One region of the Streptomyces sp. NPDC058697 genome, then DNA from elsewhere that is predicted to be linked to it. Evidence: riboswitches for the same ligand, from Rfam matches in the RefSeq annotation. Region 1 holds a riboswitch; each other region holds the start of a gene.
What was found. A riboswitch is a leader RNA that binds a small molecule or an ion and turns the genes downstream of it on or off. The one in region 1 is predicted to bind cyclic di-AMP.
Positions count from the first base shown of each region.

Region 2: it holds a riboswitch for cyclic di-AMP, as region 1 does, so the genes downstream of both, ACFWXQ_RS30070 (transglycosylase family protein) here and ACFWXQ_RS30620 (NlpC/P60 family protein) in region 1, are expected to answer to the same signal.
Region 3: it holds a riboswitch for cyclic di-AMP, as region 1 does, so the genes downstream of both, ACFWXQ_RS03780 (C40 family peptidase) here and ACFWXQ_RS30620 (NlpC/P60 family protein) in region 1, are expected to answer to the same signal.

Region 1 is NZ_JBHXSU010000015.1:148,452-151,698, reverse strand. Features, by position in the region: gene pcrA (DNA helicase PcrA) at 1-1,429, opposite strand, end outside; cyclic di-AMP (ydaO/yuaA leader) riboswitch at 1,827-1,998, shown strand; gene ACFWXQ_RS30620 (NlpC/P60 family protein) at 2,005-3,165, shown strand; gene ACFWXQ_RS30615 (hypothetical protein) at 3,209-3,247, opposite strand, start outside.
Region 2 is NZ_JBHXSU010000015.1:20,979-24,225, forward strand. Features, by position in the region: gene ACFWXQ_RS30060 (cytochrome P450) at 1-13, shown strand, start outside; gene ACFWXQ_RS30065 (transglycosylase family protein) at 226-1,158, shown strand; cyclic di-AMP (ydaO/yuaA leader) riboswitch at 1,384-1,554, shown strand; gene ACFWXQ_RS30070 (transglycosylase family protein) at 1,559-2,260, shown strand; gene eno (phosphopyruvate hydratase) at 2,729-3,247, shown strand, end outside.
Region 3 is NZ_JBHXSU010000001.1:890,481-893,727, reverse strand. Features, by position in the region: gene ACFWXQ_RS03790 (catalase family peroxidase) at 1-514, shown strand, start outside; gene ACFWXQ_RS03785 (SGNH/GDSL hydrolase family protein) at 745-1,590, shown strand; cyclic di-AMP (ydaO/yuaA leader) riboswitch at 1,903-2,075, shown strand; gene ACFWXQ_RS03780 (C40 family peptidase) at 2,171-3,247, shown strand, end outside.

The sequences.
Region 1 (3,247 bases):
GCAGGTACGCGAGGACGTCGCGGACCTCCTTGCGCTCGTAGAAGCGGACGCCGCCGACGACCTTGTAGGGCAGGCCGACGCGGATGAAGACCTCTTCGAAGACACGGGACTGCGCGTTCGTACGGTAGAAGACCGCGACGTCGCCCGCCTTCGCGTCGCCCGCGTCCGTGAGGCGGTCGATCTCGTCGGCGACGAACTGGGCCTCGTCGTGCTCGGTGTCGGCCACATAGCCGGTGATCTGGGCGCCCGCGCCCGCGTTGGTCCACAGGTTCTTGGGGCGGCGCGATTCGTTGCGCTCGATGACCGCGTTGGCGGCGGTGAGGATCGTCTGCGTGGAGCGGTAGTTCTGCTCCAGCAGGATCGTCGTCGCGTTCGGGTAGTCCTCCTCGAACTGGAGGATGTTGCGGATGGTCGCGCCGCGGAAGGCGTAGATCGACTGGTCCGCGTCACCCACCACGCACAGCTCGGCCGGCGGGAGGTCGTGCTCGCTCGGCGGTACGTCCACGGGGTGCTCGGAGGTGCCGACGAGCTCGCGGACGAGTGCGTACTGCGCGTGGTTCGTGTCCTGGTACTCATCGACGAGGACGTGCCGGAAGCGGCGGCGGTAGTGCTCGGCGACGTCCGGGAAGGCGCGCAGGAGGTTGACCGTCGTCATGATCAGGTCGTCGAAGTCCAGCGCGTTCGCCTCGCGCAGCCGTGACTGGTACATCGCGTAGGCCTGGGCGAGGGTCTTCTCGAAGCCGTCGGCGGCCTGGGCGGCGAAGTCCTCCTCGTCGATCAGCTCGTTCTTCAGGTTCGAGATCTTGGCGCTGAACGACTTGGGCGGGAAGCGCTTGGGGTCGAGGTCCAGGTCACGGCAGACCAGGGCCATGAGGCGCTTGCTGTCGGCGGCGTCGTAGATCGAGAAGGAGGAGGTGAAGCCGAGCTGCTTCGACTCGCGCCGCAGGATCCGCACACACGCGCTGTGGAACGTCATCACCCACATCGCGTTGGCCCGCGGGCCGACGAGCTGCTCGACGCGCTCCTTCATCTCGCCCGCGGCCTTGTTCGTGAACGTGATCGCGAGGATCTGGCCCGGATGCACCCTGCGCTCGCCCAGGAGGTGGGCGATGCGGTGCGTGAGCACACGGGTCTTGCCGGAGCCGGCGCCGGCCACGATGAGCAGCGGCGAGCCGTGGTGGACCACCGCCGCGCGCTGGTTCTCGTTCAGCCCGTCCAGGAGCGCGGCCGGGTCCACGTGCGGCCGGGGGGCGCCGTCACGGTAGTACCCGTCCCGGCTCGGCGGCACGTCGAACCGACCGCCGAACAAATCGTCCGGAACCGGCTCCGCATCCGGCGTCTCGTCCTCGGGCGGCGGCGGGGGCTCTTCCTCGTGGGCCTGCGAGGGCTTGAGGTCCGCCAGGAAGCTGTCATCAAAGAGGCTGCTCATCGCTCTCCGAGTCTAGGCGCCCCCACTGACAGCGTGCCGCCACCTCGGCAACTCCGCGGGGCCGAGGTCTTCCGGGGCCGCCCGCAACGGGCCCCGTCACCCTCCGGAGGTGACCTCTGACGGTCCGCGACCAAGCGGTCTACCTGCGGCTTCGCCGGAAACCCGGAACGCCGTGTTTCGGGTGTGGGTCGGCTGTGGCTGGTCGCGCAGTTCCCCGCGCCCCCAAGGGGCGGACAACTCACCCCACACCCTTCCGAATTAACCCGGGAGCGGGGAACCCAAAGCTAAGGTCACGAAAATGTATCGGGCATAACGCGCATCAAACTTCACAGGGGCCACAGGAATTAGCTAACTTTTATGTGGGCCGCACGACCCGCACCGGCGAACACGCCGGGCCGAGCGGCCTCCGCCGAGTCCGGTACGCCCTCGTGGCCGACGGAGCCGGGGACCCACCGACCATGGGGTGAATCGGTCCAACTCCCTTCGGGGAAACGGACCGTAGGGCAAACCTTCCGGAGCACCCGCCCGAACCCGACAGCTAACTCGGTAGGCGGACGACGGAAGGAGACGCCCTCGTGGCGCCACACCGCAGGGCCCGGCCCCCCAGTTCCATGGGCATACGGACTCCGGCCATCGCCACCGCGGCCCTGACCTCGGTGGCCCTTCTCTCCCAGACGGCGAACGCGGCCCCCTCCGAGGAGCCCAGGCCGAGTCTCGAGGAAGTCGAGAAGAAGGTCGACGACCTCTACCGTCAGGCGGAGACGGCCGGCGAGAAGTACAACGCGGCCAAGGAGAAGACCACCAAGCAGAAGAAGCGCGTCGACACCCTCCTCGACGACGTGGCGCGCCGCACGGAGAAGCTCAACGACGCGCGCGAGGAGCTCGGTACGTTCGCCGCCGCGCAGTACCGCACCGGGGCCGCCGCCCCCGACACCGCCTCCCTCCTCCTCGCGGACAACCCGCAGGACTACTTCGACCAGACCCAGCTGATGGACCGGCTGACCAGCCGCCAGAAGCAGTCCGTCGACGACTACGTGACGCAGCAGACCGCCACGACGGAGAAGCGGCAGGAGGCGTCCGAGAGCCTGGAGACGCTCACCAGGACACAGAGCTCGCTCAAGACGTCCAAGGCGGACGTCCAGCGGAAGCTCGCCACGGCGCGCGACCTCCTCTCGAAGCTGACCACCGAGGAGAAGGCGCGGCTCGCCGCGATCGAGCGGCAGAAGCAGGAAGCGGCCCAGCGCAAGGCGGACGAGCTGGCCCGGCAGCAGGCGGCCGACGCCGAGCGGCGGCGCCAGGAGGCGGCACAGGGCACCGGGACCTCCACGGGCGCCGGGAGCGCCCCGGGGACGTCGGGGACCTCCGGGTCCGACTCCGCCGCCTCCACCGCCAAGGCCGGCAAGGCGCTCGCGTTCGCCCGCGCCCAGGTCGGCAAGCCGTACGTCTGGGGCGCGAGCGGCCCCGGCTCGTACGACTGCTCCGGGCTCACCCAGGCCGCCTGGAAGGCCGCCGGCGTCACCCTCCCGCGCACCACCTGGGACCAGGTCAAGGCCGGCACGACGGTCTCCGTGAACAGCGCCCAGCCCGGTGACCTGGTCTTCTTCTACGACGACATCAGCCACGTCGGCATCTACGTCGGCGACGGAATGATGATCCACGCGCCCAAGCCGGGGGCGTACGTCCGCGAGGAGTCGATCTTCTACATGCCGATCCACAGCGTGGTGCGCCCGGCCTGAGGGGCTTTCGCAGACCTGAGTGGAAGCAGGAGCCTGTCTCCGCTCAGGTCCAGAGCACCGCGATGAAGATGTTCGCCGTGGT
Region 2 (3,247 bases), 130 kb from region 1:
GCGTACGGACTAGCGGGTATCCAGCAGACGGAGTCGACGGAACATGAGACTCCGTCAAGTTTGTGATCTTCACGTTATCTGCGCTGCATCGACTTGTGACAAGAGTTCGACTGCCGATACGTTCACCCATCAATGCGGCCGGTCCCACCTGCCGCAGCAGTCACAAGCGCAGTCGTCGGGCTGTGCGCTGTGCGCAGTCCTTGCTGTCACGCGAAAGGCAACCGCATGCTCTCCGGGAACGGTCGTCACCGTCGCCCCCGTCAGGCTCCGGCTCTCCTCGTCGCGGCGGGTGTGACCGGGTCGGCCATCGCGATCCCTCTGCTCGGCGCGACCGGCGCGAGCGCCGCAAGCGGTACGACCTGGGACGCGGTCGCGGAGTGCGAGAGCGGCGGCTCCTGGAGCGCCAACTCCGGCGACGGGTACTACGGCGGCCTCCAGATGACCCAGGAGACCTGGGAGGACAACGGCGGCCTCGACTACGCGCCGAGCGCCGACCAGGCCAGCCGTTCGCAGCAGATAGCCGTCGCCGAGAAGGTTCTCGCGAAGCAGGGCACGAGCGCCTGGGCGACCTGCGGGCTCGTCGCGGGTCTGACGCAGAACTCCGACTCGGCCGACGTCGACACGGGGGTCGCGGAGGAATCTTCCACTCCGCTGTCCGGCCTGGGTATGGGGGACAGCAGCGGGACGAAGTCCGACACGTCTGGTTCATCCAGTTCGTCCGACTCGTCCAGTGGCAGTGGCGACAGCGCGGACTCACAGGATTCCGACAGCTCCTCCTCGGACGCCACCGCAAAGAGTGACGACCCGGACAAGTCCTCCCAGAACGGGGAGGCTTCGGCCGAGGATTCCGGAACGGAAGACACCGGCTCCGGCCGTCACCGCGGTGGCAGTGCCGACGAAGGCGCCACCGACACCCGGGCGGACGACTCCGCCGGCCGGCACGCCTCGCGCAGCGACAGCGAGTCGCGCGTCGCCGCCGAGGGCTCGTACACCGTGCGTTCCGGAGACAACCTCTCGGGGATCGCCGACTCCCTTGGTGTCGAGGGCGGATGGCGGGCGCTCTACGCCGAGAACAAGGAAGCCGTCGGTGACGACCCGGACTTCATCATCCCCGGTCAGAGCCTCGACGTGGAGGGCCTGCAGACGGCCGACAAGTAGCGGTCCGCGCGGTGTGCCATGTGGTCATCAAGGCGTCGAATCGGGCGAAAAACAGCGGTAGTTCGCGCTGAATGTCCGATTTGGTGAAAGTGAGACATGGATCTCAAGACCCTGATCGTCTTTGAAATTCGGCGGATCGCGTGTCTACGGTCGTGACCGCTCGCCACTGGTGAGCCCCGACGGACGCAACGCCGAATCCTGCCAGCGGCCGTACGGGAACAGTCGTCGCGTCAAGCGCCGTAGGCAGGAGCGGGGGACCCAAGGTAAGTGCCGGACCCGGTCGTTGAGGCCAGGTACGGCTTGGGGTTAAGCCGCGTGACAGCAGTGTCGCGCGGCCGGGCAACTCACTCGGCCCGAACCCGACAGCTCACCTCGCAGGCGTCGGTGAGGGGATCACTTCATGCTGCTTTCGAGCAAGGGCAAGCACCGCCGCCCGTCCAAGGCCACCCGTTTCGCCACGCTCGCCGGTGTCACCACCGCGGCCGTCGCCGTCCCGCTGATGGGCGCCACGGGAGCCTCCGCCGCCACCGCCTCCGAGTGGGACGCCGTCGCCCAGTGCGAGTCCGGCGGCAACTGGTCGATCAACACCGGCAACGGCTACTACGGCGGCCTGCAGTTCTCGGCCTCCACCTGGGCCGCGTACGGCGGCACGGCGTACGCCTCCACCGCCAACCAGGCCTCCAAGTCCGAGCAGATAGCCGTCGCCGAGAAGGTCCTCGCGGGCCAGGGCAAGGGTGCCTGGCCGAGCTGTGGCGTGGGCCTGTCCGGCGCCTCGGCCGGTGGCGCCCCGGCGCCCTCGAACTCGGGCAACTCCGGCCAGGGCACCTCGCAGTCGCAGCCGCAGCAGAGCACCAAGTCCTCCGAGGAGCGCGCCTCGCGTTCCCAGGAGCGGCCGGCCGCGAAGAAGACCGTCGAGACCCCGACCGGCAAGAAGGTCGAGAAGGGCGACGGCGAGTACAAGGTCGTCAAGGGTGACACCCTCAGCGAGATCGCCGAGAAGAAGAACGTCAAGGGCGGCTGGGCGAAGCTGTACAAGCTGAACGACGACATCGTCGACGACGCCGACTTCATCTTCCCGGGCCAGCAGCTGCACCTCAGCTGACACCCGTCGGCCGCGACCCCCACTTCGATTGTCCGGACGTCATGTCACGTCCCGGCCGAGGCCCTGGCCGCTCAGCCTCGGCCGGATCTCCGGCCCACAGCCGGATCTCCGGACCCACAATCGAATCGCGGCTGAACCACAGCGCCCTCACATCCGTGTCCCCCATAGTGGAGGCCTCGTGAGGGCCACCCCCGTCCCCCACGGGCTCCCCGCTCCGGTGCGTGTTCCCCCGTACGCACCGGGGCGGGGCTTTTTCGTTCCCGGGCTCGCCTCTTCGGCGTTCCCGCGCTTCCCTCTCGCTTTGTTCCGTTCGGAAACAATTTACTCTCGGTTCTGTCCAGGAGGCGGTCGAGGGCTGGCCGAACCCCGGCAGCCGGTTAGGCTCATGCCGCGGGGCCACCACAGGTCCGCACCCGACCGGGCCTCCGGCCCGGAACAGCTTGCGTCACATCCCAGAAGGAGATGCTCGTGCCGTCCATCGACGTCGTCGTAGCCCGGGAAATCCTGGACTCCCGAGGCAACCCCACGGTCGAGGTCGAGGTCGGCCTCGACGACGGCAGCACGGGTCGTGCCGCCGTTCCGTCCGGCGCCTCCACAGGTGCCTTCGAGGCTGTTGAGCTCCGTGACGGAGACCCCAACCGCTACCTCGGCAAGGGTGTCGAGAAGGCCGTCCTCGCCGTCATCGAGCAGCTCGGCCCGGAGCTCGTCGGCTACGACGCCACCGAGCAGCGCCTCATCGACCAGGCCATGATCGACCTGGACGCCACCGACAACAAGGGCTCGCTCGGCGCCAACGCGATCCTCGGTGTCTCGCTCGCCGTCGCCCACGCCGCGTCCGAGGCGTCCGACCTCCCCCTCTTCCGCTACCTGGGCGGACCGAACGCGCACCTGCTGCCGGTCCCGATGATGAACATCCTCAACGGTGGGTCGCACGCCGACTCCAACGTCGACATCCAGGAGTTCATGATCGCCCCGATCGGCGCGGAG
Region 3 (3,247 bases), on a different contig from region 1:
GTTCGTCGGTGCCCATCCCCACCTGGCCGAAGCCGTCGCACAGCAGCCGCCCATACCCGTCAGCTATGCCTCCGCCGCCTACTGGGCCATCCACGCCTTCATCTGGGTCGACGCGGCCGGCGGCAGGCGGCCCGTGCGGTACCGCTGGGAACCGGTGGCCGGACGCACCGACCTGACCGCGGCCGAGGCGGCCACCCGCACCCCGCACTACCTGACCGACGAACTGCACCAGCGCCTGGAGCACGCACCGGTGGCGTTCGAACTGCGGATCCAACTCGCCGAACCCGACGACCCCACCCACGACCCCAGCACCGTCTGGCCCGACCACCGCAAGGAGATCACCGCCGGGCGCCTGGAGATCAACGCCCCCGCCGACGACCAGGATCCCTGGAACACGCAGGCCTTCAACCCCACCCGCGTCACCACCGGCATCCAGCTCTCCGACGACCCCGTCCTCGCCTTCCGGGCCCACGCCTACGCCGAATCCCACCGCCGGCGCAGCCACAACCAGTAGAGCCCCGACCCATGTTGTCCCGCCCATGAGTGAACCTCCTTGATTCGTGCGGCGTTTGACGTGATGACAGCACAACGCCCCCGCACCCGGCACCTGTTGGCGGAGCGACTTGCGGAGTGACTCGACGAGCGCTTCGGGGGCCCGACGAATGGACGGACTTGAACAAGCAGACCAAGAGATCCCCCGGCCGACGAGGCCTGCTGCGCGGCGCCCTGGTGGGGTGTTGCGCGATGGCCCTGTCGACCGCGGGGGCGACAGCGGCGAGCGCCTCGGCACCCTCGACATCCACCGCGCGCACCGTGAACTACGTGGCCCTGGGCGACTCCTACGCCTCCGGCCCCGGCATACCGACCCAGGTCGACTCCGCGTGTGCGCGGTCCGACCGGAACCATCCGTCCCTCCTCGCGGCAGCGAGGAACTGGCAGCTGACCGACGTCAGTTGTTCGGGTGCCACGACGACGGCCCTGGCCGGCCCCCAGGGCGCGCAGCCGCCGCAACTGGACGCACTCGGCGCGGACACGGACGTGGTCACCCTGACCATCGGTGGCAACGACATCGGCTTCTCCAGAAATCTGGCCACCTGCGCCGGACTGACGTCCAAGGACCCGACGGGCAACCCGTGCCAGGCCTTCTTCACCAGCGGCGGCACCGACCAGCTGGAGCAGCGCGTCAACGACACCGCTCCCAAGATCGCCGCGGCGCTGGACGCCGTCCGGCAGCGGGCTCCGCACGCCAAGGTCCTGGTGGTCGGCTATCCCGACCTGTTCCCGGACGACGGGGTCGGCTGCACCGGCTCCGCCGTACCGCTCGCGGCCGGTGACTTCGCCTATCTGCGGGACACCGAGAAGAAGCTCAACGCGATGCTCGCGAGCCAGGCGTCGGCAAACGGCGCGGGCTACGTCGACACGTACACCCCGACGGTGGGACACGACATGTGCAAGCCGGCCGGCGAGCGCTGGATCGAACCCCTGGTCCCGGAGGGTCCGGCCGCACCCGCCCACCCCAACGCGCAGGGCCAGCAGACCATGGCCGCCACGGTGGAGCGTGCCCTCCACTGCCGCGTGTACCGCCGATGACCTGAGTGGGGCGTGGGCACCGGCGGTCCGGGGGAGAGCCGGTGCCCCGTCCCACAAGCGAGGATCGCCGTCCCGTGGCGCGCGCAACGCGCGTTCACGAAGCTGTACTTGCCCGGCGCGGGCGGCACGGGCGTCACGGCGGGAGTTGCGAACCGTGAGAAGTCGCCGAAGTCCGGCGATGTCTCGACCCGGTACGACGAAGGTCACAGTTATATATCGGACACTTCGCCCTTCAATCTTCACACGAGGTGCACATGTTGGCTAAGTTGACGGACAGGACGCACGACTCCCTCCGGTGAACCTCGCCGGGTCGCGCGGCCTCCGCCGAATTCGGTGGCCCTCGCGGCGACCGGAACCGGGGACCCAACCGAACTTTGGGGTGAATCGGCCCAACCGCCCGACAGGGCAAGGGCCGTAGGGCATACCTTCCGGATTCCTCGCCCGAACCCGACAGCTAACTCGGTAGGCGGAGCACGGAAGGAGTACGGCTCCCATCGCGCCGGAACGAACCACGCGCCCCGGAGGCAGCAACCTCCCGGGTATACCCCGGCCCGCCCTCGCGACGGCGGCCGCCACCTCAGTGGACCTCTACTCCTCGGCCGGCGGCTCCTCGCCCGCGCGAGAGGACGACAAGCCGAGTCGCGAAGAAGTCCAGCAGCGGATCAGCAGCCTCTACGACCAGGCAGAGACCGTCAGCGGGAACTACAACGCGACCCGGGCGATGAACTCGGGGCGCCCGCGCGAGCGTGTGACGCCCGGACCCGACGCTGGGCGTGGGCGCGCCGACACGGTTTCCGCCCCTGCCCCCGCTCTGAACGACCGCGCCAAGCAGTGGTTCGACGTCGGACGCTCGCAGCTGGGGCCCCTCATCCCCGCCGTGCTGCCGCCCGACAGGATGCCGGACCGCGGCCAGGCCGCGGCGCGGCCCAAGAGCACCGGTGACCGTCCGGGGGAGCGGTCGCCCGACCGTGCGCTGGAAGCGGCGGCCAAGCCCGTCCTGGAGCTGACCGCCGGACCCGGCGCCGCGACAGCCGCCCGGCCCGTGGCGGAGTTGACCGCGGGTCCCGTCGCCGCGCTGCCGGCCGTGCCCCAGCAGCGTCAGGACGCCACCGCGGTCATGCCCGCACTGCCCGCCGCTGATCCGCGGCAGCCGCTGAAGACCTCCAAGCAGCGGAACCAGAGCAAGCTCGCGAAGGCCCGTGAACTGCTGTCCGCGCACACCGCCCGGCGGAGCGCCCCGGTGGCGGCCATCGAACCCGCGCCGGCGGCGACCGCCTGGGCCACCACCGAGGGGCAGGGCTACCGCCAGGCCGAGGCCGAATGGTGGCAGCAGCAGTCGCAGCCGCAGTCGCAGTCGGCCGGTTTCGGCACGCACCTGTCCGTCGACGCCCTGGGCGGCCCGGACCTGACGCTCGGCATGGGCCTGCCCGCCGCTCCGGCTGCGGCTCCGGTTCCGTCCTTTGCTCCGGCTCCGTCAATCGGCATGGACCTGCCCATGGGACCGGACCTGTCGTTCGGTATGGCTCCGCCCGTCGACGCCCGTACGCCGGTCGGCACGGGCCTGCCCATCGGCTCGGACGGCGCTTCGAACCCCGGATACGCCACCTCGAACCCCGGATACGGCGCTACGACCCCCGGTTACGGCGGGTCGACCCCG